One region of the Sporosarcina sp. P20a genome, then DNA from elsewhere that is predicted to be linked to it. Evidence: riboswitches for the same ligand, from Rfam matches in the RefSeq annotation. Region 1 holds a riboswitch; each other region holds the start of a gene.
The links. A riboswitch is a leader RNA that binds a small molecule or an ion and turns the genes downstream of it on or off. The one in region 1 is predicted to bind S-adenosylmethionine.
Positions count from the first base shown of each region.

Region 1 (8,051 bases):
ACATCTTCCGCCATAGTAGAGGATGCTTCACTCTCTAAAATCCCCAACGCTTGTTCAAGTAAGTCCTTTCGGGAGTTCGTACGCACCCTGTAAATCCGTATGTAGCCTCCGCCCCCCCGCTTAGACTCTACGGCGTAGCCTCTTTCGACGGTAAACCGGGTTTTGATCACGTAGTTGATCTGTGATGGTACGCATTGGAATTTCTCAGCAATCTCGTTTCTTTTGATTTCAATAGAAGCACTATCTTCCTCTTCTATAATCGACTTCAAATATCCTTCTATAATGTCAGAAATATTACGCATCTCGTCACCTCGTTTCGCTCGTTCATCTAGTTGACTTTGACTATCTTTGACTTGATTGTATCGCAGAAATTAGGCGGGATGCAATTCATTTGTTTATATGTATACCTTATTACGTTGAAAGGAAACCTGTTGCTAGGTTGTCACATTAGGCTATTGATTATTCAATTAATCACCAGACAAAAAAACTAGGTGAGTTGGTAAGCACCGTTGATCGATGATCCAGATGGATGCTTTCCGCTTAAGATTACCTACTATAATCTTCTTACATAGAAGACTGTCTGAATAATAAAAGACTGAAGAACAGATCCTTCTAGCGGATTGTCTTCAGTCATAATGTATACAAACTCTTTCTTCTTTTCTCTTTATATAGTGATAGGTTTTTTATGCAAAGGTTCGAGGTCGACTTCGAAGCCCATATCTTCAAGCATCTTTTGATCTTGATCATTTTCTTGACCAGCTGTTGTGAGATAATCGCCGATGAAGATAGAGTTTGCGGCGTAGAGGCCTAGTGGTTGAAGACTTCTTAGATTAACTTCACGTCCACCGGAGATGCGGATTTCTTTGCTAGGGTTGATATAGCGGAATAGACACAGGACTTTCAGACAGTAGCGTGGGTCCAGTTCTGATGTTCCTTCTAACGGCGTTCCATCTACCGCGTGCAGGAAGTTTACAGGTATGGAATCTGCGTCCAGTTCGCGTAAGCTACGCGCCATAGAGATGATGTCTTGCTTTGTTTCACGCATGCCGACAATGACGCCTGAACATGGAGATATGCCTGCTTCTTTGGCCAGTCCTACAGTGTTAACACGATCATCGTATGTATGCGATGTCGTTATACTTTCGTGATGCTCTGCGGATGTGTTTAAGTTGTGGTTGTAGCGATCTACTCCCGCCTCTTTCAAACGAGTTGCTTGTCCTGGTTTCAAAATACCTAAGCAAGCACATACCGTCATTCCTTTATGCTTTTCTTTAATCTGTTTAACAGAGTCAATAACTATGTCCAGTTCACTTTCGCGCGGTCCCCGTCCGCTTGCTACGATGCAATAGGTACCTGCTTTATTAGCGGCAGCACGTTCTGCACCTTCTAGTATTTCTTCCGATTTCATCATCGCATACTTTTCGACAGGCGCTTTTGAAATGATGGATTGTGCGCAATAACCACAGTTCTCCGGACATAATCCTGATTTCGTATTGATGATCATATTCAACTTTACTTTATTTCCGAAGTAATGCGATCGAATTGAGTATGTTGCGTGAAGTAGTAATAGTAAATCCTCGTCTGGGCTATTCAATATTGCGAGTGCTTCCTCGTCAGTTACTACATGCCCTTCCAGCACTTGGGTAGCTAATTTTTGGTAATTCATTATAGTGTACGCCTCACTTTCAAGTGTTTTGACATTCTAAACGCAAATATGCCTGACAGTACAGCTAGAATTAGATCTTTTGGCAGCGGAGGCATCATCCATAACCATGCAATTTTGTAGGTAAACACGTCGGGTGCAGCAGCCCACATCTTGTACGCAACATACATCCAGCTCGTACCTAGTATGTAGTTGATTGCCGTAGCAACTAGTGCCGCGGTGATAAAAGCAGGCAGTGTGTGATTTCGCTCGACAATTTTCCCCGCTACATAAGCGATTAGAATAAAGGTGAGAATAAAGCCAAACGTCGGACTTAAGATTTGACCGAAACCGCCTGAAAATTTAGCGAAGACCGGTGCACCTGCTAGTCCTATTAACATATAGACCGTCATAGACAACGCACCTAGACGGCTACCAAGTAATAGTCCTGATAAGATCGCGAAAAACGTTTGCAATGTAATTGGTACTCCACCAACTACTAAAAATGGCACGAAGGATGTAATATTTGCTCCAATCATCATTAATGATGCGAACATCCCGCTGTATACAATAGTTAATGCACTGAACCTACTTACCGGTCGTCTCTCTGTTGCTATTGCCATCATGTCACCTCTTTATATATTAGTTACCATAAAAATAATAACGGTTAACTCATCTTACGTCAACACTATTTATTTTTAAGTTAACATTAAAAGGTGAATAAAAAAAGACTGCAGCACAAATGCTGACAGCCTACTTCTTCTCATCAATCTGTTCTTCTTTTTCTTTACGGAATAAAACGCTTGAGATTAAACCACTGAATATAGCAGCCGCAATTGTAATGTACACACGCATATCATAAGCAACTTCTTCATAACTGTTACCTATCATGATCCAAGCAAGTGTACCTACAAGAACAGCGATTGGAAATGAGTATTTAAAGAATCGCATAATTCCTCACCTTTTCGAGTTGTTTCTTTGATTTTAGCATATATACCACAATTTCTCTATGCACTAACCCTGCACTATGAACTTCACCAAACGTTCACTTGACGATATCTAACAAAGCCGCTATGATGTGGTTAGAATAATCTAAATAGTTTAATAAGAAACATATCTTATCAAGAGAAGCCGAGGGACTGGCCCGACGACGCTTCAGCAACCAGCCATTTTGGCAAGGTGCTACTTCCAGCAGTCTGTCAAATTGGCACTCTGAAAAGATGAGAGGGAACTAGTCATTGAGATTACAAAGCCTTCTAATACACTTGAAGGCTTTTTTTGATTAGAAAAAGCAAAGGGGAGATGGAGTTATGTCATTGCTAGAGAAACTACAAACGAACGTCTTAACGGCTGATGGTGCAATGGGGACGATTTTATATTCTTACGGAATTGATTATTGCTATGAAGAACTAAACGTAGAGAAGCCTGAAATTATAGAGCAAATTCACCAAGACTACATCTCAGCCGGTGCAGATATCATACAGACGAATACTTACAGCGCTAATGCGAATAAATTAGCTCGCTACGGCTTAGAAAGTCATGTGACGGAATTCAATAAGGCCGCCATTCAAATCGCAAAACGTGCAGCCGCACCTGGGGGACAATTTGTTCTAGGAACAATTGGTGGCGTGCGCGGAATTCGTAAAAGTGATGCTACATTGGATGAAATAGAAAAAGTCGTACTAGAACAAGCCAATGCATTATTGGCAGGTGATCCAGATGGTCTTCTACTAGAGACATATTACGACTTCGAGGAGTTATCATCTGTAGTTACCACGTTAAAGAAAATCACGGATGTTCCATTGATCGCACAAGTGTCTATGCATGATCCTGGCGTATTACAGAACGGGCTTTCATTAAATGATGCACTTCATCAACTTGAATCGCTTGGAGCAGATATCGTAGGCGTTAACTGTCGCTTGGGCCCTTACCACACGATTCAAGCATTTGATAACGTAACATTACCTGAAAAAGCATTTTTATCGGCATATCCAAACGCCAGTCTATTAGATGTAGAAGACGGACGTATAGTCTATGAGTCAGAAGCAGAATACTTCGGACGCGCTGCTGTATTACTACGCGATCAAGGCGTTCGGTTGATCGGTGGATGTTGCGGAACAACACCTAAGCATATTAAAGCAGCCAAAACACAGTTAGCGCGACTAGCACCTATCACAAAAAAAGTCGTGCAACCGACAAAGCCTATCGTGATTCATGAAGCGGGACCTACAAAACATCAACCTCTTCACGAAAAAGCCAAAACAGAGCGAACGGTAATTGTAGAGCTAGATACACCTCGCCACTTGGAAACAGAAGAGTATATTAAGGGCGCAAATGTGTTATATGACGCAGGCGTTGACGCTATAACAATGGCAGATAATTCACTTGCCTCCCCTCGTATCAGCAACATGGCAATGGGCTCGATCGTTAAGACGCAACATAATATCCGCCCGCTTGTACATTTGACGTGCCGTGATCATAATCTTATCGGCTTACAATCACATTTGATGGGACTCGATGCATTAGGCATTCACGATATTCTAGCCGTAACAGGCGATCCGACAAAAGTTGGAGACTTCCCTGGCGCTACAAGCGTCTACGATGTGTCCAGCATGGAGTTATTGCAATTGATTAAGAAATTGAATGAAGGCATTTCATTCTCTGGTAAGCCATTACGCAAGAAGGCCAACTTCTCTATTTCAGCAGCTTTCAATCCGAACGTTCGTGTAATCGATCGAGCTGTACAACGACTTGAGAAGAAAATTGAAGCGGGCGCAGACTATTTCATCACGCAACCGGTTTACACGAAAGAAAAGATTATCGATGTATATGAAGCTACAAAACACTTGGATACACCAATCTTCATCGGTATCATGCCATTGACAAATATACGAAATGCAGAGTTCCTACATCACGAAGTGCCGGGCATCAAGCTTTCAGAAGATGTGTTGGAAAGGATGCGTGAATGTGGAGAAGACCGTGAAAGATCAACTCAAACAGGACTTGAAATCGCAAAAGAATTGATTGATACTGCAGCTCAGTATTTTAATGGGCTGTATCTCATCACACCATTCCTTCGTTACGATATGACATTAGAGTTGTATGAGTATATTAAGGAAATAGACCAGCAGAAGGAGAGGGAATTAACACATGCAGAGACATCCTATTGAAGAACAACTAGACAAACGAATCCTTATTATTGATGGTGCGATGGGGACGATGCTGCAAGCGGAAGATTTCTCAACGGAAGACTTTGGTGGAGAAGAATACGATGGATGTAACGAATACATGAGCGTTTTACGCCCAGACATTTTAGAGAAAATTCACGATGAGTACTTAGAAGCTGGTGCCGATATTATTTGTACGAATACATTTGGTGGTACCCCCCTTGTATTGAATGAATTTTCACTTGGACATCGTGCGGATGAAATTAATGCAAAGTCTGTGGAAATCGCAAAAAAGAGTGCAGCAAAGTTCTCCACACCAGACTGGCCACGTTTTGTCGCAGGCGCGATCGGACCTACGACAAAGACGCTTTCCGTTACTGGCGGCATTACATTTGATGAACTATCTCAAGACTTCTACGTTCAAGCAAAGGCACTTGTCGAAGCAGGTAGTGACTTGATTCTAATGGAAACGAGTCAGGATATGCTGAACGTTAAAGCCGGAACGATCGGTATTAAAAAGGCGTTCAAAGAGCTTGGACGCGAAATCCCTATTATGATTTCAGGCACAATCGAACCTATGGGTACAACACTTGCAGGACAAAGTATTGAAGCATTCTATATTTCCATTGAACACGTTCAACCTCTTTCGGTTGGGTTGAACTGCGCAACAGGACCTGAATTTATGACAGACCATTTACGCTCATTGTCAGACTTAGCGACAGGCTATGTTACATGCTATCCAAATGCTGGATTGCCCGATGCAGAAGGACATTACCATGAATCACCCGAGTCCCTATCGAAAAAGCTCGTAGGCTTTGCCGAGAAAGGCTGGTTGAATATGGTTGGCGGGTGCTGCGGTACGACGCCCGACCATATTCGCGCAATTAGGGAAGCAGTGAAAGATCTAAAGCCCCGTCAAATGGCGGAGCCTCATGGTCATGCAGTTTCAGGTATTGAACCATTGCTCTATGACGATACTATGCGTCCTCTATTAATTGGTGAACGTACAAACGTTATCGGTTCGCGTAAATTCAAGCAGCTTATAGTAGAAGAAAAATTTGAAGAAGCTTCTGAAATCGCACGTGCACAAGTAAAACGCGGAGCGCACGTATTGGATATTTGTCTTGCGAATCCCGACCGTGATGAATTGCATGATATGACTCGATTCATGCAAGAAGTAGTGAAGAAAGTTAAAGTCCCTCTAGTCATTGACTCGACAGATGAAAATGTTATTGCAGAAGCGCTGAAATTCTCACAAGGTAAAGCAATCATCAACTCCATTAACCTGGAAGATGGTGAAGAACGCTTTGACGCGGTACTTCCTTTAGTTAAAAAGTATGGAGCGGCTGTTGTAGTCGGAACGATTGATGAAATCGGAATGGCTGTAACGAGAGAGCGCAAACTTGAAGTTGCGTTACGTTCATACGAATTACTCGTCAATAAATGGCAAATCCCGCCTGAAGATATCATTTTTGATCCACTCGTCTTTCCTGTCGGCACAGGCGATGAACAATACATCGGCTCTGCAGTAGAAACGATCGAAGGAATTCGGTTAATCAAAGAAAATCTTCCGCGTACCCTAACGACTCTAGGTGTCAGTAACGTCTCGTTCGGACTACCTTCTGTTGGTCGTGAAGTCTTAAATGCCGTGTACTTGTATCACTGTACACAGGCAGGTCTCGATTATGCGATTATAAATACAGAAAAACTTGAACGTTATGCTTCGATTCCAGAGGCTGAAGTAAAGCTGGCAGACGATTTACTGTTTTCCACAACGGATGACACACTGGCAGCATTCGCAGACTTTTATCGCGGTAAGAAAAAAGAGAAAACAGAAGATGATTTACCAAAAACTGTAGCTGAACGACTTGCATACTATATAGTCGAAGGTACAAAAGAAGGGTTAATTCCCGACTTGGATTCCGCTTTAAAAACATATGACGAACCACTTGATATCATCAATGGTCCACTCATGACAGGGATGGCTGAAGTCGGCCGTTTATTCAATGATAATCAGCTGATTGTAGCAGAAGTTCTGCAAAGTGCCGGAGTCATGAAGGCTTCCGTTTCCTATCTCGAGCAGTTCATGGAGAAAAAAGAAGATGATTCGGGTAAAGGTAAAATTATCCTAGCTACAGTTAAGGGCGATGTGCATGATATCGGGAAAAACTTAGTAGAAATCATATTAAGCAATAATGGATTTAAAGTAATCGATATCGGAATCAAAGTAACCCCTGCCGCATTAATTGAAGTAATCCGTAAAGAAAAGCCAGATATTGTAGGTCTGTCCGGATTACTCGTTAAGTCTGCACAACAAATGGTCTTGACTGCCCAAGACTTCAAAGCAGCGGGTATCGATACGCCTATAATGGTTGGCGGAGCAGCGTTGACAAGACGCTTCACCGAAACTAAAATCGCATCTGAATATGATGGTCCAGTAATTTTCGCTAAGGATGCGATGCAAGGGCTTGATTTGGCAAACCGTCTACAAAGTGAAGGCAAAGAAGAACTACTTGAAGAATTAGTGCAAAGTATCGAAAAACGTGAAGCCAATGACGCCATAAAAGCAAGTCGCGGAGCTGTAGCAGTTGCGGTCAAGCCGCGCCCAGTGAAAACGGTGCGCACCGACGTTCCGGTATTCGTACCGACAGATTTGCGCAGACGTGTCGTGAAAGATTATTCTGTTGCCCACTTACATCCTTATGTAAATATGCGCACACTGATCGGTCACCACTTAGGTCTGCGTGGAAATGTCGATAAAATGCTTGAACGAAAAGATGAACGCGCAGTTCAACTTCACGACATGGTCACCGAGTTCTTGAAATCCGATAAAATGAAAGCTTCCGGCGTTTATCAATTCTTCCCTGCCCAAGCAGATGGCGATGACGTAATCATTTACGATCCGGAAGACTCGAAAACTGAAATCGAACGCTTCACGTTCCCACGTCAAGACAAGGAACCGTTCCTATGCTTAGCTGACTACTTGAAAACAGTAGATAGTGGCGAGATGGACTACGTCGCTTTCATGCAAGTAACTGCCGGAAAAGGCGTTCGTGATTATGCGAACGAATTGAAAGCTGAAGGTAAGTTCCTAGAAAGCCATGCATTCCAGTCAACTGCTTTGGAACTCGCAGAAGGCTTTGCTGAACGGATTCACCAAGAAATCCGTGACCAATGGGGATTCCCTGACCCAACAGACTTCACCATGCTCGAACGTTTCGCAGCCAAATACCAAGGCCAAC
Region 1 is NZ_PDYT01000012.1:17,013-25,063, reverse strand. Features, by position in the region: gene CSV72_RS10710 (CtsR family transcriptional regulator) at 1-302, opposite strand, end outside; gene bioB (biotin synthase BioB) at 665-1,666, opposite strand; gene CSV72_RS10700 (biotin transporter BioY) at 1,666-2,268, opposite strand; gene CSV72_RS10695 (hypothetical protein) at 2,396-2,593, opposite strand; SAM riboswitch class I at 2,758-2,869, shown strand; gene CSV72_RS10690 (bifunctional homocysteine S-methyltransferase/methylenetetrahydrofolate reductase) at 2,953-4,812, shown strand; gene metH (methionine synthase) at 4,793-8,051, shown strand, end outside.

Region 2 (8,051 bases), on a different contig from region 1:
TACACCATGCTTCAAGATGAAGCCGTCTGTATCAAGTCCCCAGTGTACGATTTCAGAAGTGAAGTTTTGTTTCTGGCTACCGCGTCCGACGACTACGGATTTCATATCACTAGATGAACCGTCACCAACTAAATGCGTGATGTTTTCAGAAATCGTATTGCTGTCGTTCATCAGTCCAAGCGCCCACTCAATGCGTGCGTGAGGTCCAGTAACGCCACGACGGTTGACATAAGTTGTCATACCTTCTGCTAATACGTCGACTGCACCGTAGACAATTTTCGCATTCCCCATAGCAAATACTTCAGATACAATGTTCGCTTGAGTTGCCGCATGCTCTATAGTAGAAAGATAGCTTTCTACATATGTTACTTGGCTGTTTTCCTCTGCGACAATTACTACGTGGTTAAATAATGAAGCTTCTTCATTATCATGAATGAAGAGTACTTGCAGTGGATCTTCGATTACTACGTTTTTAGGTACGTAGACAAATACTCCACCGTTGATCAATGCTGCGTGAAGAGCCGTTAACTTATGCTCATCCACTTTCACACCGTCAGTCATCAAGTATTTCTGTAACAACTCACTGTGTTCACGTGATGCCGTGAAGATATCCGTCAAAATAACGCCTTGTGACTTCAAGTCCTCAGACAACGAAAGGTATGCAGGTGTGTTATTGTGCTGCACGTAAATGTTTTGTTGTTGTTCGTCATCAATCAATGCTTTCGCTTCTGTTGGCAATTCTTCCAAACCTGCGAAGATTGAGCTTTCAACTGTATGTGAAGGGAATTCCGTGAAATTCCACTTTGTAATCTTAGTTTTATCTGGTCTTGGCATTTCGAGTACTTCAGCTTTAGCTAGAGCATTCGAACGAAAATCTGCCATCCAAGCAGCTTCCTCCACTTTTGCGGAATAAGAGCGGACGTCTTGTTCGGTCAATGCCAATGTTGTTTCAACCGTCATTTTGAGTCGTCCCCTTTCTTATGCTTCTTGTCCAACAGTTTCGTCTTCGATACCTAGTTCTTCTTTGATCCAGTCATATCCTTCAACTTCAAGTTTCTTGGCCAATTCAGAACCACCAGTTTTAACGATTTTACCTTGCATAATAATATGCACTTTATCCGGCGTGATATAGTCTAACAAACGCTGGTAGTGAGTGATGATCAAGCAACCAAAACCTTCACCGCGCATTTGGTTGATTCCGTTAGAAACAATTTTCAATGCGTCGATATCTAGACCTGAGTCAATTTCGTCAAGTACTGCAAACTTTGGTTTCAACATCATAAGTTGGAGAATTTCGTTACGCTTTTTCTCTCCACCAGAGAAACCTTCGTTTAAATAACGTGTTGCCATATCTTCTTGCATTTCAAGAACTTCCATCTTGCTATCCATTTCACGAATAAATTTCATCAAAGAAATTTCATCGCCTTCTTCACGACGTGCGTTCACTCCAGAACGGAGGAAGTCTGCGTTCGTTACGCCAGTGATTTCGCTTGGATATTGCATTGCTAGGAATAGACCTGCTCTTGCGCGCTCGTCTACTTCCATTGCTAATACGTCTTCTCCATCAAGTGTAATTGATCCAGAAGTTACTTCATATTTCGGGTGACCCATGATTGCTGATGCAAGCGTAGATTTCCCCGTACCATTGGGACCCATGATTGCATGGATCTCATTTGTATTTATTGTTAAGGTAACACCCTTTAAGATTTCTTTGTCCTCGATTTGGACATGAAGATCTTTAATTTCCAAAATTGCCATTCCAATACCTCCAGTATGATCGCGTTGAATGGTTTATCCATTCTCTATTTAGTATCATTCTAATCTTAACTCATATTCGAGTTGGTTGCAAATCTTTAAGAATCATTACACATATTGATTAATTTCGTCGTCACTACGCAGATGAGTATATTTTTCATGACTATCATTTTTCATTTGACAACTAGTGAATGAGAATCAATTAAACCTTAGTACATAAGAATTAGACGGCAAAAAAGCCGGTTAAGTAACCGACTTCTCTACTACTTTATACTTTTTTTGTGAATCGATCGACGATCATCGCAAGCGCACCGTCACCTGTTACGTTTGTTGCTGTTCCGAAACTATCCTGCGCCAAATACAGCGCGATCATCAGTGCAACCATGCTCTCATTGAAGCCTAGCATGCTCGTAAGAAGTCCAGTTGCCGCAACTACTGCGCCACCTGGTACGCCAGGTGCCGCGATCATTGCAACACCGAGCATGAAAATGAATTGCAGATAAGCTCCAAAACTAATGTCGATTCCATTCATCATCATGACTCCTATTGAACAAGAAACGATCGTAATCGTGCTACCCGACAAGTGGATCGTTGCGAATAACGGTACCGCGAAGTTCGTTACTCGTTCTGAAGCACCCGTCTTTTTCGCCTGACGAAGCGTAACTGGAATCGTGGCAGCAGAAGACTGCGTTCCGATAGCTGTCAAATACGCAGGTAGCATCGTTTTCATTAACACTAACGGATTACGTTTGTTCAATGAACCCGCCACTGTGTATTGCAATGTCAGCATGATCAAGTGAAGAATAATGATCATGATGAAAACAAATACAAAGACAGAAAGTACATTCGCCACTTCACCTGTATACGTCATATTCAGGAAGATCCCGAAAATATGAAATGGTAATAACGGTATGATCACGACAGAAATAACCTTATCGATAATTAAATTAAATTCATCGAAGAACGACATCATCGTCTTCCCTTTAATCGCTGCCATCCCTATTCCAAGTAGAAATGCCATTAGCAACGCGGTCATGATTCCCATAATCGGATCCATTTCCATTTTGAAGAACGCTACTCCCGCCTTACGTGCGCCTTCAGCAATGTCCGTCTTCGTCGTTGGATTAATGAAGTTCGGTAAAATATTTGTTGCTGCAAAATACGCAAGCAATCCCGCGATGACTGTTGATCCATACGCAAAAGCAGCAGACATTCCAAGCAATTTCCCTGAACCTGCCCCAAGTTTTGCAATACTTGGTGCGATAAACGCGATGATAATCAGCGGAACGACAAAGTTCAAGAATCCACCGAATAACATATTAAAGGTAGCTGCTAAACGAACGAACCAATGCGCAAACCCTTCATGGATCATTGGCAATAACAAGCCAAGCCCGATCGCTAGCCCAATGGCGATCAAAATACGCCAAATGAGCCCTAATTTAAACTTCACAATTCGTCCTCCTCAAATACACATATGTATTACTCAACAAAATTAACTTTATCACATGTCGAAAGAATAAAGAAGATTTTGTTTGGATTTTGTTGATATTTTTCTTGATGGATTTGAGGTGGAGTGGTTTCAATGTTGGGTAGGGCAAATTGTTTGCAGTATTGAGCTGTTCACGCGCTAGATTGAGCGGATAGCCTGGCACATTGATCGAATCACGCACCTGATAGAGCGGATAAACATTGCCATTGAGCGGTTTACGTTCTACATAGAGCGAATAACCCAACACATTGAGCGCTTCACGCACTTCATAGAGTAGTTAGCCCTAAACTTTGTGCAACTAATCCAAAACACCCACCACTCATACAAATAAAAAAAGCCGGCAGCTGCAATAGCTACCGGCCGTTACATTATTATTTTACTGGAACAACTGATCCAGACCATTCATTCAAAATGAAATCTTGAATTTGCTCTGAAGTTAATACTTCTACCAATGCTTTGATAGCATCGCTGTCTTCGTTACCGCTCTTCACAGCAATTACGTTAACATACGGCGACTCTTTATCTTCCAATACGATCGAATCTTCCATTGGATTCAAGCCTGCATCGATAGCGTAGTTGGAGTTGATCAACAGTGCATCGCCTTCATCATTATTATATAGCTGAGGCATTAATGCTGCTTCATAGTTCGCATCAAACTCCAAGTTCTTTGGATTTTCTACGATGTCGCCTACTTCAGCTTTCACTTTTTCTACGTCGTCAGCTAGCTTGATCAATCCTTTTTCTTCAAGCATTGCTAGTACGCGGCCGTGGTCAGCAACAGAGTTACTGATTAAGATCGTCGCACCGTCAGGAAGTTCTTCTAGTGAATCATATTTCTTAGAGTACACACCAATTGGCTCGATGTGGATTGCGCCTGCATTAACGAAGTCATAGCCGAAATCAGCCATTTGGCTCTCTAGATACGGAATGTGTTGGAAATAGTTCGCGTCAATTCTACCTTCTTCTAGATCTTTATTTGGCAATACATAGTCTGTATAACTTTCAATTGTTAAATCATAGCCTTTTGCAGCTAATAGTGGCTTAGCTTCTTCCAAGATTACTGCGTGCGGTGTGTTAGACGCACCGACTATTAGCGACGTTTTCTCGCCTTTTTCTGCATCATCTACATCTGGTGCTCCATTATCTTTACTACCCTCGTCTTTTGTTCCGCAAGCTGCCAGTGCAAGCACTAATACAGCTGCGAATAGACCGAATAAAAACTTCTTCATGTCCACATTTCTCCCTCTCCATTATGGAATGTTTTATGGTTAACAGGTTTCCCTGAAAATCCTATTATCGCTTGTCCAAACGTTTCACAATGAAATCACCAATAAACTGAATGATAAACACGATAACTAACACTAAAATCGTCGCCATCATCGTGACATCTCCACGGTTACGCTGGAACCCTTCGAGATACGCGAGCGTACCGAGTCCTCCAGCACCGATTACCCCTGCCATCGCTGTGTAGCCAACAAGCGCAATCGACGTCACCGTAATCCCTGACACGAGTGCAGGCATTGATTCTGGCAACAATACTTTGAAAATGATCGTAGACGTTTTGGCACCCATGGAACGTGCTGCTTCGATAACCCCTTTATCGATTTCCTGCAATGCAATTAATACCATGCGTCCGTAAAACGGAGCTGCACCAATAATTAACGCAGGCAATGCGGCATTCGGTCCACGCATACTTCCTATTAATAAATTAGTCAGAGGCAACAATAAAATGATCAAAATGATAAACGGAATCGATCGGAATATATTTACGAATGCTCCCGTAAAGACATTCGTGATTTTATTCGCCCATAACTGACCAGGAGTTGTTAAAAACAATAACAGACCGAGTCCAATACCAAAAACAAACGTGAAGACTGTTGAGTAAGCAGACATATAAAGCGTCTCGCCCGTTGCTTGCCACATTTTATCCCAGTTAACGTTCGGGAACCATTGCTCAATCATGGACCAGCACCTCCGTCTTCACTTCATTGGCATCAAGGAAAGCAATAGCTTCCTCAATAATTACCACGTCCCCTACTAGTTGCAAGACGAGTGTACCGTATGCGCCGTCACGTGTCGTCGAAATATTTCCTTGCACGATGTTGACGTCGATTGGGAATTTACGAATCAATTCAGCAAGTACCGGCTGCTCTGTACGTTCGCCAATGAAAGCTAGCTTGATCAACTTGCCGTGCGGTGACTCTTCCTGTAAATGCGCCATCGCTGCGTCCGTATCGCCGGTATCTGTTACCTGCGAGATGAAACGCTTCGTAATATCCGCTTGTGGGGATTGGAAAACATCCAGTACATTACCCGCCTCTACCACTTTACCCGCCTCCATGACCGCTACGCGATGACAGATTTTGCGGATGACGTGCATTTCATGCGTAATCAAAACGATCGTTAATCCAAGACGTTCATTAATTTCCGTCAATAAATCTAGTATTGCATTCGTCGTTTCAGGATCTAGTGCGGACGTTGCTTCATCACAAAGCAATACTTCCGGATCATTCGCAAGCGCTCGTGCAATGCCGACACGTTGCTTCTGACCACCTGATAATTGCGATGGATACGCCTGTTCACGGCCCGTCAGTCCAACGAGATCAATCAATTCCTTCACTTTTTGCTTTCGTGCCGATTTCTTCACGCCAGCAATTTCAAGAGGAAACATAATATTTTCTTCTACCGTTCTTGACCACAGTAAGTTAAAGTGCTGGAAGATCATACTGATCTTCTGACGTGCATCTCGAAGGCCAGAACCTTTTAATGTCGTCATTTCTTGTCCGTGAATCATAATACTGCCGGACGTAGGTGTTTCAAGACCATTCAATAGTCGAATTAATGTACTTTTTCCTGCTCCACTGTAACCGATGACGCCGAAAATTTCTCCCTCTTCGATGGCTAATGTCACGTCATCTACCGCGACAATTTCTGAACGGTTCAATTGGAATCTTTTATGAACGTTTGTTAGTTGAATCATTTTCCGCACCACCTTGATTAAGTCTTTTTGTTGTGTTTTCGGAAAGCTACACGACGCTTTCCGCTTTTGTTTCATCTAGCTTCAGATGCCAGCTCCTCGGGTCGTTTCGATCTTACATTCAAGGCAAAAAGCGCCTTGCTTGTAAGCTCTCCAACGCCTGTCGGAGCTAAACGGCATCTTCCGCTTTTGTTTCATCTAGCTGCAAGCGCCAGGCTCTCGGGTCGTTTCAGACTTTCCAAAAAGGCAAACTGCGCCTTAGTGGTAAGTCCTCCAACGCCTGTCGAGTCTACATGGTACTTTCCGCTTTTGTTAATAAAAAAAGCCTTCCTGCAGACAAGCAGAAAGGCCGAACGTATATAGTTATGTACGTTACCATTTCTCTCATCTATCAAAGCATTAGGCTTTGAGTGAATTGGCACCATTTCACATATGTGACGGTTGCCGGGCTTCATAGGGCACTTCCCTCCACCGCTCTTTATAAGAGTTACGTATTCAATTGATTAACTACTTATACCATACTTTGATTTCTTTTGTCAACTGAGCTTCTCTAGTAGATACGGGACGGATTGAAAGGCGTAAATTTTTTCTAATGGCTGTCCTTTGCGTTGAATGAGTAAACAAGGAACGCTTTCCACCTCATATTCTATTGCGATGTCTTGGACGTAATTTAAGTCCGCCTTTCCAATCGGTAGTTTCGGGCGCATCGCCTCGATCACCGTGAGCATTTTTGAAGCGACTGCACACGTTCCACACATCGGTGTATATAAATAAAAAGCGGCTACTTGCTCTGCCGCCTGTGCGCGTTGCCAGTCTTCAATTGTCCAATTATTCATGTGGTCCACCTGCCAAGTATTTGGAATGTACTTTAAAATTGGCGGCAGCTAAAATGCTAGCCAATAGTTTAATGGGAGTCGTTTCTACTTCGCGGTAGAGACGATCGGTATATAAATGTCTCGCTTCTGGATACAGTTGTTTGAACAGCTTACGAATGGACTCACCTGACGCGTCCGCATCCATAAAAACAAACAGGTCCTGCTGCTCATACGGTTCAAGCAGTTCCTCAATATGGTACGCGCTGATGGTGCCATTCGTACAAAGAATCTCTACAGGCTCAGCAAGGATCGGCACTAGCCGCTTACGATCCGAACCGCCTTCTACAATGAGAACTTTCGGGTCCATCCTGTTTCCTCCTAGCGTGTAAAAAAAGCACTGGGACGTTCCAGCGCTTTTCTTTTAGAATATTATTCAGCTGTCATTTCTTCGTACTGCTCAGCCGTCATTAATTCATCTAATTCAGCTTTGTTATCGATTTCGACTACTACCATCCATGCACCTTCGTATGGAGATTCGTTAACCAATTCCGGGCTGTCTTCAAGGTTTTCGTTCACTTCTACAACTTTACCAGTTAGTGGAGCATACAACTCAGAAACAGTTTTCACTGATTCAACACTTCCGAAAGGCTCGTCTGATTTCAATTGATCTCCAACTTGTGGAAGCTCAACGAATACGATATCCCCTAGTTCAGACTGTGCGAAATGTGTGATACCAATACGGTATTTACCGTCTTCTTCTTTTACCCATTCGTGCTCTTCTGAATAACGTAAATCTTTTGGTGTGCTCATGTCGTTACCTCCAAAAATATAATAGTTTATCTACCTTTAGTTTGCCATAGTTCCCGCATAAAGACAAGATTCTAGATCACTTCTTCCACGTTTCTGTGTAGGTTGTTTCATTAAATCCGACAGTTACTTTTTGGTTGTCAGAAACGATTGGGCGTTTGATGAGCATCCCATCTGAGGCGAGGAGCGCGATCTTTTCGTCGTCTGT
Region 2 is NZ_PDYT01000018.1:533-8,583, reverse strand. Features, by position in the region: gene sufD (Fe-S cluster assembly protein SufD) at 1-960, opposite strand, end outside; gene sufC (Fe-S cluster assembly ATPase SufC) at 979-1,758, opposite strand; gene CSV72_RS12670 (dicarboxylate/amino acid:cation symporter) at 2,024-3,205, opposite strand; gene CSV72_RS12665 (MetQ/NlpA family ABC transporter substrate-binding protein) at 3,616-4,473, opposite strand; gene CSV72_RS12660 (methionine ABC transporter permease) at 4,538-5,206, opposite strand; gene CSV72_RS12655 (methionine ABC transporter ATP-binding protein) at 5,199-6,224, opposite strand; SAM riboswitch class I at 6,603-6,708, opposite strand; gene CSV72_RS12650 (thioredoxin family protein) at 6,758-7,057, opposite strand; gene CSV72_RS12645 (toprim domain-containing protein) at 7,050-7,403, opposite strand; gene gcvH (glycine cleavage system protein GcvH) at 7,466-7,846, opposite strand; gene CSV72_RS12635 (arsenate reductase family protein) at 7,923-8,051, opposite strand, start outside.
Region 2: another riboswitch for S-adenosylmethionine. It lies ahead of CSV72_RS12655 (methionine ABC transporter ATP-binding protein); the one in region 1 lies ahead of CSV72_RS10690 (bifunctional homocysteine S-methyltransferase/methylenetetrahydrofolate reductase).

Region 3 (8,051 bases), on a different contig from region 1:
AGGTGTTTTTTCTTTGCAAGAGCTAGCTTCTCTTATTAAATGATTTCACATACAAAACAAAAAACCTTCCATACAAGTATGGAAGGTTTTCCCCTGTTTATGTAAGCCGTGTTTGCCGTACTTAGTCATAGAAAGTTTTAAACCACCACTCCTCAAAGTGGGTGTTTGCGGAAAACGTTCCTGTATGTCTGAATTGCTAAAAGGAATCCAGCATGCCATTTCCGTTTCGTAATAAACTCCCTTTTACAGCTTAAAGGTTAAAACTTAATGTCATACGAACAATACAGCTTGTAGATTTATCTTACACCCGGAATAGAGGAAATGCAAATGGAAAGTTCTTCTGTTTGTTGAAACTAAAACGTATGATAGAATGTATAGAAATGAAAAGACTAGACAAGGGGTGGTCATGTATGGAACAGCATGAAAACAACTCAGAAAAACAACAACTAGTTACAAGACAGGCAGAGGAAATCAGTACGTTGAATCAAGAAGTGGATGTACTTCGTAAAGAGGTAAAACAGCTTCGTGAAGATATTGAGCTGATTGATATATTTCAAAAGAAACCAATCGTTTCATCTGCTGTAATCGGACAAGTCGGTGGTATTATTATCGCTATACTAGTCATTATCGGAATATTCTTTTAGGTGAATGACTCTGCCCTGTTATTATAAAATTGGTGGGACTATAGTTTACCCCGTTTGTGCTGAAAAGGCAGTGATTGCGCCATATATTACGTCTATTCAAAGCTTATTGCGATGCTTGGTTTCTGTAAAGCCTGTACTCTGAAGTAGAACTAAATCGTAGATGATGTTTAGACACTTTGTAATGTGGAATAGTATATACAGTACATCACATAAGGAGTGGTAAGCATTATGGCTAAAATAGCAACAGTACTTGGAGATATGTTTGAGGACTCAGAATATATGAAACCGGCTACAGCGTACAAAGAAGCTGGACATGAAGTAGAAGTGATTGGCGCGGAAGCGGGAACTGCAGTAACAGGGATGAAAGAAAATACAAAAGTGAAAATTGATAAAGCAATTGCTGACGCTAAATCATCGGATTATGATGCTTTGTTTATTCCGGGCGGATTTTCACCTGACGTTTTGCGTGCAGATGATCGTTTCGTAAAATTTGTCAAAGAATTTATGGATGCAGAAAAACCTGTATTTGCAATTTGCCATGGTCCACAATTGCTCATTACAGCAAAAGCACTTGAAGGACGCGATGCAACAGGATATACGTCCATTCGTGTAGATATGGAATATGCAGGTGCAAAATACGCGGACAAAGAAGTAGTAGTTTGTCAGAACCAACTCGTAACAAGCCGTACACCTGACGATATTCCGGCATTTAATCGTGAATCACTAATAATTTTAGAAAAATAATAACTACTTCGATCGTCAAGGTGTAAAAGCCTTGACGTTTTTTTGTGTCTTCTGCACATTATTCCGCTGCTTACAACATACGATAACAATACATTTTAACATTCGTTGAAAAAGATTCTCAATTGTACTTGAAAAAGGTTCTCAATGAGAGTATGCTAAAAACAACGAATAAACCGGAGAGACGATCGCGTCTTACAAATGAAAGGTCGGGGATCTAACATGTATAAGATTGTTGCTTTGGCGGTATTAGCAGGGATTGCATTAGGTGCAGCAGCTGGGTTTTCCTTTGGAAGTAAAGAACTGACAGGTATGTTCGCCGGAATGGCGGCACTTGCGTTTATCGCAGCACCGGCAGCGGTCGTCTATGCAAGTGAAAAGAAAAAATGGAATCAAGCTCACTAATATAGAAAAGCATCCAAAATTTTGGATGCTTTTTTATATGGATTTATTCAAATGTTTCCAATTCTTGTTGCCAAGAGATAGTAAATCTTAATATGCAGACCATCCATTGTCAGCTTCCATGATGACGCCGTTAACATAAGAGGATTCATCTGATGCAAGGAATAGTGCAATGTTTGCAATTTCTTCCTTAGTTCCTGGACGGCTCATCATGTTTACGCCCCTTAATGCTTGCTTCATGCCGAATTCATCCGGTTGGGTCAAGCTGTTTGTGATATTAGTTGGTATTTGCGCTGGGGCAATTGCGTTACAGCGGATGTTTAATGGACCGTATTGAGAAGCAACGCTTTTTGTCATCCCTGCGACCGCATGCTTTGAAGCGGTGTAAGCAAAACCACCTCTACCACCTGTCACTGCTGAGATAGAAGCCATGTTGACGATAACCCCTGATTTTTTCTCTTCGAAGATAGCCAATGCTTTACGAGTTGCACGCATCACACCTGTTGTGTTGATTGCTAATACTTTGTCCCATACTTCATCTGTCACTGTAGCCGCAGAGTACATATTGTCCATAATCCCGGCATTGTTCACTAGAATATCAAGTGTACCGAATCGCTCAACTGCTGTATCAATCATTTTTTGTACATCTTCCTCAACTGTCACGTTGGTTTTAACTGCTAGCGCTTCACCGCCAGCACTTTTGATCGTCTGGACAGTTTCTTCCGCACCTTCCATATTCATATCTGCAATGATAAGCTTTGCACCTTCACGCGCATATAGCTCAGCAATTTCTCGTCCAATCCCAGAACCAGCGCCAGTTACAACTGCTACTTTATTTTCTAAACGTTTCAACAATATCGCCTCCAATAATATTCGTATGTTCTTTTTTATTATATACTTTAATGTCTAACTATTGAAAGATTTAGCTTCATTGCTTTGACTACATAAAAAACTCGAACTGTCATAGTTAAACTGACGGTTCGAGTTGTACTGTTTACTATTATTAAACTTTTATGCCTCCGACTACTTCTTTTGCAGCATAAAGAGCTTGTTTCACATCAGCAATCAAATCGTCTACATCTTCGACTCCAACTGAGAAACGTAGCAGACGGTCGTCCACTCCACGGCGATTACGTTCTTCCAATGGAATATCCATATGTGTCTGTGTAGTCGGATACGTGATAAAGCTTTCCACACCACCCAAACTTTCAGCGAATGAAATAAGGTTCATGTTTTCAAGGAATGGTCCCACCCACTCGCTATTCTGTACGCGGAATGACAACATACCCCCAATACCAGCGTAGAGCACATCGACAATGAGTGGTTCTTGTTCTAAATAAGATACCATTGCTTTCGCATTCGCGTCATGTTGTTTCATACGTAAGTGCAATGTTTTTAGACCGCGAACGACAAGCCATGAGTCAAGGGGAGACAATGTAGCTCCAATCGCATTATGGTTAGTAAATAGGCGTTCGCATAAATCCTCACCCTTTGCGACGACTAAACCTGCTAGTACGTCATTATGTCCCCCGATATATTTCGTTGCACTATGAATGACAATATCTGCACCTTCTTCAATAGGTCGCTGGAAATAGGGTGTTAAGAACGTATTGTCGACAATTAGCAATAAACCATGTTTTTTCGCCAATTCCGCATACGTACTGATTGCTATGTTTTGCATTAATGGATTGGTGGGTGTTTCCAAGAAGATCGCTTTTGTGCGATTAGTAATCGCTTGCTCGACTTCTGAAACATCATCGAACGATAAGTATCGCGTCTTCACATTGTAAGTCTCTTCATATTGATTAAATAAGCGATACGTGCCGCCATATAAGTCTTCAGGCGCTAATAGTTCTGAACCTGTCTTAAATAATGATAAAATTAGTTGAATGGCTGCCATTCCAGAACTGCACGCATATCCTTGATCACCGGATTCCAAGTTTGCAATTCCATCCTCTAAGACAGAACGCGTAGGGTTTTTTGTACGTGTGTAATCATATCCAGTAGATTTGCCCAGACCTTCATGATGGTATGCTGTAGACAAGTAAATCGGCGTATTTACTGCTCCGGTTTTCTCATCACTATGGTTTCCAAGTTGTACTAATCTAGTTTCTAATCCGTTGTTTGTCATGAATATCCATCCCCCCCAGAAAAATAAAAAAGAACCTCTTCTTTTCGAATAGGCCCTCGAACATACAAGTGTATACAGTATTCTCATCTTCAAGGTGGTGTCACCCTTGGAATTAGCACCGTGCCTGGGGCTGGTTGCTGAGACATCGCTGGGCCTATCCCTCCGTCTCTCTCGATAAGAATATTCACAATATAGGCAAAACTGTTGACGGATTTATTCTATCATGCAGATATACTAGATGCAAGTTCCCTTTTATCGTCATTCGATGATTTTTTGTTCCAGTAAAAGATTTGCTATACTTATAGATACTCTTCATGATGAAAGGAGATTTTTATTTTGGCTTGGGGTTATGTCGCGCTAGCGGCTATTATAGAGATTTTCTGGGTAGTCGGTCTTCGTTACTCTGAAACAGTTATTCAATGGACTGGAACCGGTGTGGCAATTGTTTTCAGTTTTTATTTCATTATTAAAGCATGTGAAAAATTACCTTCCGGGACGGTATACGCAGTTTTTACCGGATCAGGTGCCGCTGCAATCCTTTTAGTGGATATATTCATCTTTCAAGTAGGCTTCACATGGGTTACGCTGACATTCATCGGATTAATCGTCATTGGGGTAGTCGGCATTAAGTTGACTACAGATGAAAAAGTGAACACAGAAGGAGGTAGCTGACAATGGCTTGGGTGTACTTGGCTATTGCGAGTCTCGGGGAGATTTTCGGTGTGTTAAGTATTAATTATTATTTACAGAAGCGTTCAATTAAAAGATTGTTACTTATTGTGGGGATATTTGGTTTTGGCTTTGTTTTTCTATCACTTGCGATGCGTGAAATTCAGATGAGTACAGCTTATGCGGTATGGACAGGGTTAGGAGCAGCAGGAGCCGTATTAATGGGGATTTTGATTTTCAAAGAATCTGCTAGTGTCAAACGTCTCTTCTTTTTATCTCTCATCATTCTCGGTGCGGTTGGCTTGAAATTATTCGGGTAAAGGGGAGTGGACATACTGGTTTATTGGACACAATTTGATTTCGACGAATGGACAGTGACGCTAGCTGCTACAGAAAAGGGACTTTGCTACGTGGGACTTGCCGAAAAAGGTTTGGAACAAATGAAGGATTGGACTAAGCGATTTGATAATAAAGAATTAAAGAAAGACGAAACAAAGCTTGAAGTCTATACAAGTCAGTTCAAAGAGTATCTTTCAGGGAAAGCTACTGGTTTTTCAGAGCTGTCGCTTGATTTAAAGGGAACACACTTTCAACTGCAAGTATGGGAAGCACTACAACGAATACCATATGGTGAAATCGTAACTTATTCGGAAATTGCAGAACAAATAGGGAAAGTATCTTCTGTTCGGGCTGTAGCATCTGCAATAGGTAAAAATCCGGTATTGATCGCGGTGCCTTGTCACCGTGTGGTTGCAAAAAGTGGAGGATTATCAGGCTATCGTGATGGTATGGAACATAAAAGGAACTTGCTACAACTGGAGAAATCGAGCTTGATAAGTGATAGGACGGAGTGAGCAACATGAAATATAAGCAAATTAAACAGAAGAAAATATATGAAGAAGTGGCGGATAGTTTATTAGACTCCATTCAATCTGGAGAGTTAAAGCCGGGTGATAAATTAGATTCTGTACAGCAACTGGCTGGAAACTTTACAGTTGGCAGATCAACAATTCGCGAAGCCTTATCAACATTACGTGCTAGAGGGCTTATCGAAATGCGACAAGGAGAGGGGACATATGTCAAGGAGTTTTCATCCGTCGATATGATCTTTCCGTTACAGAGTGCCATGCTCATGAATCAACAGGATATTCAACATTTGTTAGCTGTGAGAAAAATAGTTGAAACCGGAGCTGCAGCAAATGCAGCAGAATCCCGTACAGTATACGATTTAAAAAAGATGGAAACTGCACTCAATGAAATGAAAAAGCATGCCGGGGATATTTTGCTAGGTGAAAAAGCGGATCTAGACTTCCATTTTGCAATCGCAGAAGCAACAAAAAATCCATTATTGGTAAATTTATTGAGCCAAGTGGCAGGACTAATGAGTGAATCGATGAGAGAGACACGTCGTATTTGCCTTTATTCGGAGACTGCGACAGTAGATCGTTTGCATGATGAGCATGAGGCCATATTTTTAGCGATTAAATCACAGCAACCAGAAATTGCATCTAGTACTATGCAAGCCCATCTTCTGAATGTGGAGTCTGTTCTAATAGATCATTGGAAGTCAGTAAAAGAATAACATTACTCACTCATTTTCTTTTGAGTGATTTTTTTTAGTGAAATAAATGAATGCTCTGTCAATGAACAGATCTTTGTAGTATGCTATGTAAAATATTAGTCATCTGATGACCTGTTGACTATGAAAATATTTTAGCGAAGAGGTGAAGTGAAATGAAGGTTAGCTTATTTATCACATGTCTTGTAGATATGTTTTATGCAGAAGCCGGTAAAGACATGGTAGAAATATTAGAAAGACAAGGCTGTGAATTATCGTTTCCAAAAGGACAAGTTTGCTGCGGGCAGCCTGCTTATAACAGCGGATATGTAGAAAACTCCAAATCAGCAATGAAAAATATGATCAAGGCATTTGAAAATGCGGAGTATGTTGTCACGCCTTCAGGGTCTTGTGCCACCATGTTTAAATTGTATCCTGATGTATTCAAAGATGATCCCAATTGGTTACCAAGAGCGCAAGAGTTGGCAGATAAAACGTATGAGTTCACTCAGTTTCTCGTGAATGTATTGCAAGTGGAAAAGGTTGGAGCCAAATTGATGGGAAAGGCCACTTATCATCCTTCTTGCCATATGACGAGATTACTAGGCGCAAGTGAAGAACCAAGAAAACTATTGAATCAAGTGGAAGGACTCGAAATGATCCCTTTACCCAATGCACATAATTGTTGCGGATTTGGCGGAACATTCTCCGTGAAGATGGGAGATATCTCTGAACAAATGGTAGATGAGAAGGTCAATAGTGCCATGGCGACAGAGGCAGATTATTTAATTGGCGCGGACTGTGGTTGCCTGATGAATATAGGCGGACGTGCAGAACGTATGGGCAAGCCTATCCGAGTTATGCATATCGCACAAGTATTGAATAGTCATGAGTAAATCAAAAAAGTGAGGTGATAGCAATGGCGATGAAGTTCAGCAAGAAAAACTTTACAGATCGGACAAAGGATAATATTTCAGATGATTTCATGAGACAGGCAGTGGCAAGCGCTCAAGAACGTTTGCACGGAAGAAGATTAGACGCTGCAGAAGTGTTAGGTAGTTGGGAAGAATGGCGTTCACATGGAGAGGAAATTCGTCAGCACGTTCTTGAAAATTTAGATTATTATTTACATCAGCTAAGTGAAAATGTTTCACAACGTGGTGGTCATGTATTTTTTGCGAAGACCGCTGAAGAAGCTAGTGAGTATATTCGAGATGTCATCAAGAAAAAAGATGGCAAAAAAGTCGTGAAGTCGAAATCCATGGTAACAGAAGAGATCAATCTGAATAGCGTTTTAGAAGAAGCTGGATGCGAGGTCATAGAGACAGACTTAGGCGAGTATATCCTTCAAGTAGATGATCATGATCCCCCCTCTCATATCGTAGCGCCAGCTCTTCATAAAAACAGAGAACAAATCCGCGAAGTGTTTGCGGAGAAACTGGATTACCATAATACATCTAAACCGGAAGAACTAGCTTTGCATGCACGTGAAAAACTCCGTCAAGAATTCTTGGATGCAGACATAGGTATTACAGGTTGTAACTTTGCGATAGCTGAAACAGGCTCGATTAGTCTCGTGACGAATGAAGGGAATGCACGACTTGTATCCGCATTGCCTAAAACTCAAATTACTGTGATGGGGATGGAGCGAGTAGTACCTTCTTTTGAAGAGTTCGAAGTACTAGTCAGCTTATTGACGCGAAGTGCAGTAGGTCAAAAATTGACGAGTTACGTTACGGCGTTAACAGGTCCTAAAGATAAAGGAGATGTGGATGGACCTGAAGAATTTCATTTAGTCATCGTTGACAATGGTCGTTCTGAAATAGTAGGGACAGAATTCCAGTCCGTATTGCAATGTATCCGATGTGCTGCATGTGTCAACGTGTGTCCTGTTTATCGTCATATT
Region 3 is NZ_PDYT01000004.1:111,560-119,610, forward strand. Features, by position in the region: RNA gene ssrS (6S RNA) at 100-293, opposite strand; gene CSV72_RS06895 (hypothetical protein) at 411-644, shown strand; gene CSV72_RS06900 (type 1 glutamine amidotransferase domain-containing protein) at 873-1,388, shown strand; gene CSV72_RS06905 (hypothetical protein) at 1,608-1,790, shown strand; gene CSV72_RS06910 (glucose 1-dehydrogenase) at 1,878-2,639, opposite strand; gene CSV72_RS06915 (methionine biosynthesis PLP-dependent protein) at 2,791-3,918, opposite strand; SAM riboswitch class I at 3,999-4,099, opposite strand; gene CSV72_RS06920 (DMT family transporter) at 4,255-4,590, shown strand; gene CSV72_RS06925 (DMT family transporter) at 4,593-4,907, shown strand; gene CSV72_RS06930 (methylated-DNA--[protein]-cysteine S-methyltransferase) at 4,914-5,441, shown strand; gene CSV72_RS06935 (FadR/GntR family transcriptional regulator) at 5,447-6,169, shown strand; gene CSV72_RS06940 ((Fe-S)-binding protein) at 6,322-7,041, shown strand; gene CSV72_RS06945 (LutB/LldF family L-lactate oxidation iron-sulfur protein) at 7,065-8,051, shown strand, end outside.
Region 3: another riboswitch for S-adenosylmethionine. It lies ahead of CSV72_RS06915 (methionine biosynthesis PLP-dependent protein); the one in region 1 lies ahead of CSV72_RS10690 (bifunctional homocysteine S-methyltransferase/methylenetetrahydrofolate reductase).

Region 4 (8,051 bases), on a different contig from region 1:
TCCCCTCCTCATTTCATTTGTTTCTATAGTATAACACGGCTATGGTTCTTGATGTATGAAAGGAAATTGTTCTTCTAGCTGGAAATCACCCTCAACTTTCATGTATACTGGCACAAGCACAAGCTAATGACTATGGGCAAGTAAATGAATTGCACTACAGAACCAACTTACATATTGGACGAGAAGGAATTTTTCTCGTCTTTTTTATTTTCACTAGTAATGACTTTGTCAACAAACCGCCTTTTATTTAGCGTTTATACGGGCGACTAAATGGGTATTGTCAAGTGTATGTGTGCAATTTTATTGTGCTTTTTCGATTATATACTTAGCTCATTTCACAAACCACATTCAAAAGGAGGACCTATGAAAAAAGTATCGTCAACATTTTATATTACGTTAGCAGCGGTCGTATTGGCTGTCGGTTATGGTGTAATTGCTCCCGATCACTTTGAGGCTGTCACGCTCGTTATAAGGAACTTCATTTCTGATTCATTCGGCTGGTATTACTTACTGACAGTTTCTATGTTATTCTTCATCTCAGTTTATTTGATATTCAGTCCACTCGGCAGGATTCGATTGGGGAAAGACAGTGATAGACCGCAGTTTTCTATGTTCTCTTGGCTTGCGATGCTATTTTCCGCCGGTATGGGAATTGGACTCGTGTTCTATGGAGCTGCAGAACCTCTTTCACATTATGCAGTAAGTTCAGCTACTGCACCTACTGAAACGAAAGAAGCGTATAAAGAAGCGATGCGTTCAACATTTTTCCATTGGGGCTTCCACGCATGGGCCATATACGGTATGACCGCTTTAGCACTAGCTTACTTCCAGTTCCGCAAAGGTCAGCCTGGATTGATTTCTGCTACACTTCGTCCGATTTTCGGTAATCGTGTAGAAGGTAAACTCGGAACCGTCATTGATGTCTTTGCAGTTTTCGCTACTGTCTTCGGCGTCGCAACATCACTTGGATTTGGAGCAGTCCAGATCAACGCAGGTTTGAATTACTTATTCGGTGTACCGATCGGTTTCTGGTCTCAATTTATTATTATTGGGGTCGTGACTGTATTATTCCTAATATCCGCTTGGAGCGGTCTTGGAAAAGGCATTCGTATTTTATCAAATACAAATATGGTATTAGCTCTTACACTGTTGGTCTTTATCATTGCACTCGGTCCAACTTTGCTGATCTTCAATATGTTCACTGATTCTATCGGTGGATATTTAGAGCACCTCATTCGTATGAGTTTCCGTACAGCACCACTTACACCTGAAAATCGTTCATGGTTGAATGACTGGACACTATTCTACTGGTCTTGGTGGATAGCGTGGTCACCATTTGTCGGCATGTTCATTGCCCGTGTTTCAAAAGGTAGAACAATTCGTGAATTCATGATCGGTGTGCTTGTAGTACCGACTTTATTGAGTGCCATTTGGTTCTCAGCATTTGGTACGACAGCTATTGAAACACAAAAGGCAGGCATTATCGATCTAGCCTCAACTGCAACAGAGTTGACGATTTTTGAGATGTTCAGTGGATTGCCTTGGTCATTCGTCATTTCAGTTGTCGCTATTTTGCTGATTACATCATTCTTCATTACATCAGCGGATTCAGCTACATTTGTACTCGGCATGCAGTCTTCATATGGTTCATTGACTCCACCTAATAACTTAAAAGTTGTCTGGGGTGTCATTCAGTCTTCCATCGCGATTATTCTATTATATGTTGGTGGTTTGGATGCACTTCAAAACGTCATCATCATAGCAGCCTTACCATTCTCCATCATACTGATCATGATGGTCGTCTCGCTATTCAAATCTTTAAAAGAAGAGCGAAAAAAAGTAAAACGAAAATAAAAAATGAACACTGCGCACATGCGTAGTGTTCATTTTTTTATTAGTTCGAGGCTTTTTCGATTGCTTGTTTCAAATCTGCGATAATATCGTCTACTGACTCTAACCCTACAGACAAGCGGATTAACTCCTCGCTAACGCCTGAATTCTTCAAGTCTTCTACGGACAACTGCTGGTGAGTAGTAGAAGCCGGATGAATGATTAATGATTTTGCATCTCCCACGTTCGCTACATGAGACCAGATTTCTACATTGTCGATGACTTGTCTTCCTGCATCGCGTCCACCTTTGATACCGAATACGATTATTGATCCATACCCGTTTTTCAAATGTTTATTGGCCAATTCCGCCGTTGGATGATCTTCTAGACCTGTATAGGTTACCCATTCGACAGCTGGATGTTCTTGCAGGAAGGCCGCAACCTTTTGCGCGTTTTCATTGTGGCGAGGCACGCGTAAATGAAGTGTCTCTAAACCTTGCAACAAGTTGAACGCACTGTCCGGCGACAAGCATGGGCCGAAGTCTCTTAGCAATTGCACGCGCAATTTCGTTGCGAAAGCCGCTGCTGCCGTGTCGATTCCGTAACGTAAGCCATTATACGATTCATCCGGCTCTGTAAAGCCAGGGAATCTACCTTGTGTCCAATCGAATGTCCCTGCATCTACTGCTACACCACCGATAGTCGTACCGTGTCCGCCAATCCATTTCGTTGCTGAGTGGATCACTACGTCTGCACCATACTCGATGGGGTTTGATCCATATGGAGACGGGAATGTGTTGTCTACTAGCAATGGGATTCCATTTTCGTGTGCAATGTTCGCAACAGCTTCCACGTCAAGCACTTGCAAACTCGGGTTACCGATTGTTTCTGCAAACAAAGCTTTCGTTTTATCTGTAATGGCCGCTTCAAAGTTCTTAGGATCCGAAGCATCCACAAACTTTACTTTGATGCCGAAGCGCGGTAATGTTACGGCGAATAAATTGTATGTACCACCGTAAAGATTACTTGCTGCAACAATTTCATCGCCCGCTTCAGCAATATTCATAATAGAGAATGCGATGGCCGCCATTCCCGAAGCCAACGCGACTGCCGCTGTTCCGCCTTCTAGCTGTGCGACACGTTCTTCGAAAACTGCTACTGTCGGGTTCGTAATTCTTGTATAAATATTACCTGCTTCTTTTAAGCCAAATAGGTTTTGTGCGTGTTCCGTGTCTCTGAATACATAAGAAGTCGTACGATGAATCGGTAAAGCCCGTGAGCCTGTTTCCGGATCCGGTTTTTGCCCTCCGTGTAATAGTATCGTTTCTGGCTGTAAATTCGTCATAACCATTCCCCTTTTTCATGTATTGATGGAACACCGAAACTCCCCGAATATCTTTTCTCTGGGACTAGACAAGGAAAACGTAGGCGTGTGATTCGCTCTTTTTATATAGAAAAAGCCCATCTTCCATAATAAGAAGAGGGCTCTGCTTTCGCTCATTCCCCCTTATCTTCCAAACTACCGAAAGTTTGTAGGAAGTAGCACCTTTGCTTCCGCCGGTTGCCGGGCATCACAGGGCCTAATCCCTCCGCCGCTCTTGATAAGAGTGTGTCTATTCGTTTTCCATCGTTGAAAAATAGTATACGGCTATTCCTAGTCTATTGCAAGGATTTAATAGAATGTTTAGAAATTAGCATTACTTTCAATATGATGAATTGACAGTAAGAGTGAAGAAAGCACCGTAGTGAGTTTAATGAAGTTTCTTACTTGCGACTCCATTTGAAAAATCGCCAGAGACATGTTCAGTGAACGATGTACTGGCGATTGTGCTTATTTAGAATATGTCCCACCATATTTTCACGGCGGAGGCTATGATTAGCGCGGCTAAAATGCTTTGTAATACTTTAGTATTTACTTTGCGGCTAACTTTTACACCGATCGGAGCTGCGATGATGCTTGCGGCGATCATGACGAGAGCTGGTCCATAGGGTACTTGCCCTGTTAAGAGCTTGCCTGATGCTGAGCCCACTGATGACAATAACGTAATCGCGAGTGATGTAGCGATCGTAACGCGTGTAGGAATTTTTAGTATCACGAGCATAATCGGTACCAAAATGAATGCACCACCAGCTCCGACAATCCCAGCTGCCAAGCCGACGATAAAGGCTGCACTAGAAGCAACGAAGCGATTGAATGTAATCTCATCAACCGGCTGATCGTCGAGACCTTTTTTCGGAATAAACATCATAATTGCCGCCATAACAGCTAGAAAACCATAGACGACGTTGACAGTAGCTTCTGTTAGCATACTAGAACCGGCACCGCCGATCACACTACCGACTAATACACTGATTCCCATGTAGAGAACGAGTGGTTTCAAGATCAGATTACTCTTTCTATACGCTAAAACTCCTGAAAGTGATGCAAAGAACACTTCAACTGCAGTAATCCCAGAAACTTCATGTGGTGTAAATGCAGCAAAACCCAGTAGCGCAGGAATAAATAGCAACATTGGATATTTAACAATTGCGCCGCCAATTCCCATCATACCGGAAAGGAACGAGCCGACGAATCCAATGAGGAAGATCGTGATAATAAATGGAATGGTCATGATGTTCTCCCTTCTTCCTGATGAAAGAGGGAGACAGCAATTCCCTCTATCCGTAGTTTACCCTTTTTGGATCCAGAATTTAAAGACATCGGACTCTTGTTGCTGATCTTTGATTTCATGATTGCCTGAAGCTGCCCATGCAGTAAGATCGGATACTGATCCTTTGTCTGTCGTATGAATTTCAAGAATATCTCCTACTTGCAAATCCTTCATTGCTTTCTTTGCACGTACGATCGGCATTGGACATGCCAGGCCTTTTGCGTCTAAAAATGTTGTTGTACTCATATATATCTTCTCCTTTTAATATGTTTTTTATTTTTTGTTTTGTTTTCACTATAAATTAAACTACATACTTACCGAACTGCACAGCGATTTGGTCCAATCTCCATCTCGCGTTGCGTTTCTTCATCAGGCTCAATTTTCCCCATATTCATCTGACGAATTTCTTGATACGCATTAGGCTGCGGAGGCAAGTTACCCGTGACTAATTCTCTAAACTCTTTTTCATCCTGAATATTCAAGCCATGATTTTTTTCATACAATACGCTAAGCTTCTCCGCCACGCTACCATCTTCATTCAACTCATCTATAATCATGAAGTGTGCAGGTAAGACTATTAAGTCCTCAGATAATTTTTTATAGCGACTATACAAAGACTCACGTAAATCACCTACCCAATCTTCCGCTAAACCAGCTAAATCTGGACGTCCGATCGAATCAATGAACAGAATATCGCCTGTCATCAAATAGCTGTCATCGACGATAAATGAAGTCGAACCAATTGTGTGTCCTGGCGAATAAAGTGCTTGAATATCAATTTTGGTTTCACCTATCTGAATGAATGTATCACCTTCTAACGCTGCATATTCAAATACTGCCTCTTCTGCATCTTTCGGAGGCAGCCAATACGTTGCACCCGTGGCTTTTGCAATCTGACGACCACCCGAAATATGATCAGCGTGCAAGTGCGTATCAAGTACGTTTGTGATCTTGATACCGCGCTGCGTAGCAAAATCCAAGTACACATCCGTCATACGTGTTGCATCAATGATTGCCGCTTCCCCACCAGACAAGACCATGTAGGAAAGACATCCTTTACCAAGACGGACGAATTGATAGAGCTCGCCACCCGATTTCAAATCGGCAATTTTCACTGGCTCAAGATACTCGCTCCAAGCTTTCATTCCACCTGAAAGGTAACCTACTGGGAAGCCTGCTTCTTCCAGGATTTCCGCCACCATGATGGACGAACCTTCTTTTGCACAAACAACTAGGATTTCTTCATCTTTTGGCAATTGATCTTCAATTTCTTCAATGCCATCCAATAAATCAAAGTACGGTACATTCAAATGGCGCACTTGCTCGCCTTCGATTTTCCAATCTTCAAATGCACCTTCATTTCGCACATCCAAAATGAATAATGATTCCTTCGCAATGACGCGTTTTGCTACTTCACTTGATTGTATCGTTCTCATTTATTCATACCTCCCGTTGAATTTTCCGTCTCGCTATTCCACTCCGACATACCAGGAATTACATTCGTGACACGCTCAAATCCATTTGCGACTAGTTTTCGACACGCCATGTCACTACGATTACCAGTTCGACATACTACAAAGATCTCGCTGTCCTTACTCAAATACGGCATGCGTTCATCCAACTGGCCTAGAGGAACAGATAGGGCTCCAGGTATATGAGCGAATGCATATTCTGCTACTTCACGAACATCTAGTAACACAGCGTCAGGATTTTGAAGCCGGTCCATCAACTGACTATTGTCGACTGTAACTGGATACTCTTTTTGTGACTGATCTTCCTGACCTGCTTTTCGTACGAAGTGGCTCCATACATCGGCTTCTTTCACATTACCGACGTATTGATGCCCCACACTTTCCGCCCATGCCTGTAAATCTGCAGTAGTACCTGCATCTGTCGACTGGACTTCGAGCACTTGACCATCTTCCATCTCTTTCATCATCTTTCTCGTCTTCACAATCGGCATCGGACAAGCAAGGCCTTTTGCATCTAACACGTTATCTGACTGAATCATTGTATTCCTCCTATACACCCTGGGGTATCTATTTTCACAAAAAAATTAAATAAACAAGTTCACTTGACCATCTTGCGCTTCTCCTAAGTAAGCGGCTACACCGCCATACTCGACTTCTTGTAGAAGTTCTCCTTCATTAAGTCCTAGCAAATCCATTGTCATCGTACAGGCAATCAATCTCACGTCCTGCTCTATTGCCATATCGATCAGTTGTGGTAATGTCATCGCGTTATGCTTTTTCATTACTTGCTTGATCATCTTAGGACCCATTCCTGCAAAGTTCATTTGGGATAACCCCATTTTGTCTGCTCCACGTGGCATCATTTTCCCAAATGCCTTTTCAATGAAGCTTTTATTACTTTTAATCGGTTCGTCTTTCCGCAATGCGTTCAGTCCCCAGAATGTATGAAAAATCGTTACTTCATGATCATACGCCGCTGCGCCGTTCGCAATAATATAAGCCGCCATCGCCTTATCATAATCTCCACTAAATAATACAATCGTTGTTTTCTTTTGCTCCGTCATGTTCTCGTCCCCTTCTATTTGAAAATTACTTTGTTAAATACCCATAGGGGTATATTATATGTTATAAAAAAAAGAGTCAAGTGATGTTGCTCATCGACTCTTTACTAGAAGATCTACCGCTTCATTAATGATGGATTCATGCGTACGATCATCTGCCTCGTCCAGATTTTCCATGCAAGCGATCAAATTCGAGCTCACGACTACTCCAATTGTACGATCAATAGCAGAACGACTGGCTGATAATTGCGTGATCACTTCTTTACAGTCCTTGCCCTCTTCCATCATACGCAAGACACCTTTGATTTGACCCTCGAGACGCTTTAACCGATTTTTGACTTTATCATCGTATTCCATATCGCTCAACCTCCTTACTGTTAGCTTTATATTATACCCCCTGAGGTATAATGTCAACCGATTGATTTTTATATCGTCAGTACGATTCTATCTTTGACAATAGGACCAGTCAACTTCCAGAATTGTTTCCTTGCAAAACTTGCTCATTCGACATAATTCTAGTATGATGAATAATTTCCCGAAATGTGTTATACTAGTTCTAGTAAGCTATTGTACGCACTTTCCGTCTGATTTTAATGACAAATTACGACAGACTAAATTCCATACTACTGAAGGAGTTGATTCGATTGGCATTCCCACGAAAAGATCGTCCAGTTTCTGATTTTGTAGCATCACGGTATGTAGACGAAGTCATATCTTTCAACCGTAATGAACATGAAGTTTCCGGAACTATACACAAGATTCTCGAAAACTCCGTCATTGTGAAGATTTCTGAAGAAGACGCAGAAAATATTGGAGCAGCTTCCAACATGACTGTCGTTGCACACAAAAATTACACAGTTCAATAATTGTACGTTCGATGCCTTGCAGATTAATGCAAGGCTATTTTTTCACATAAAAACCAGTAACGGCCGCAGGTCATTCACTATAGAAACGTGTATTGGAGATGATTGATTTGATTAATCATACAAATATAGATTTAACGCAAACAACCTCACTAAAAGGGACTTTACGTATTG
Region 4 is NZ_PDYT01000003.1:62,796-70,846, forward strand. Features, by position in the region: gene CSV72_RS05880 (glycine betaine uptake BCCT transporter) at 364-1,854, shown strand; gene CSV72_RS05885 (O-acetylhomoserine aminocarboxypropyltransferase/cysteine synthase family protein) at 1,895-3,175, opposite strand; SAM riboswitch class I at 3,335-3,438, opposite strand; gene CSV72_RS05890 (sulfite exporter TauE/SafE family protein) at 3,666-4,442, opposite strand; gene CSV72_RS05895 (sulfurtransferase TusA family protein) at 4,500-4,727, opposite strand; gene CSV72_RS05900 (MBL fold metallo-hydrolase) at 4,796-5,917, opposite strand; gene CSV72_RS05905 (sulfurtransferase TusA family protein) at 5,914-6,492, opposite strand; gene CSV72_RS05910 (DsrE/DsrF/DrsH-like family protein) at 6,538-7,017, opposite strand; gene CSV72_RS05915 (metal-sensitive transcriptional regulator) at 7,108-7,371, opposite strand; gene CSV72_RS05920 (DUF2187 family protein) at 7,659-7,880, shown strand; gene CSV72_RS05925 (substrate-binding domain-containing protein) at 7,988-8,051, shown strand, end outside.
Region 4: another riboswitch for S-adenosylmethionine. It lies ahead of CSV72_RS05885 (O-acetylhomoserine aminocarboxypropyltransferase/cysteine synthase family protein); the one in region 1 lies ahead of CSV72_RS10690 (bifunctional homocysteine S-methyltransferase/methylenetetrahydrofolate reductase).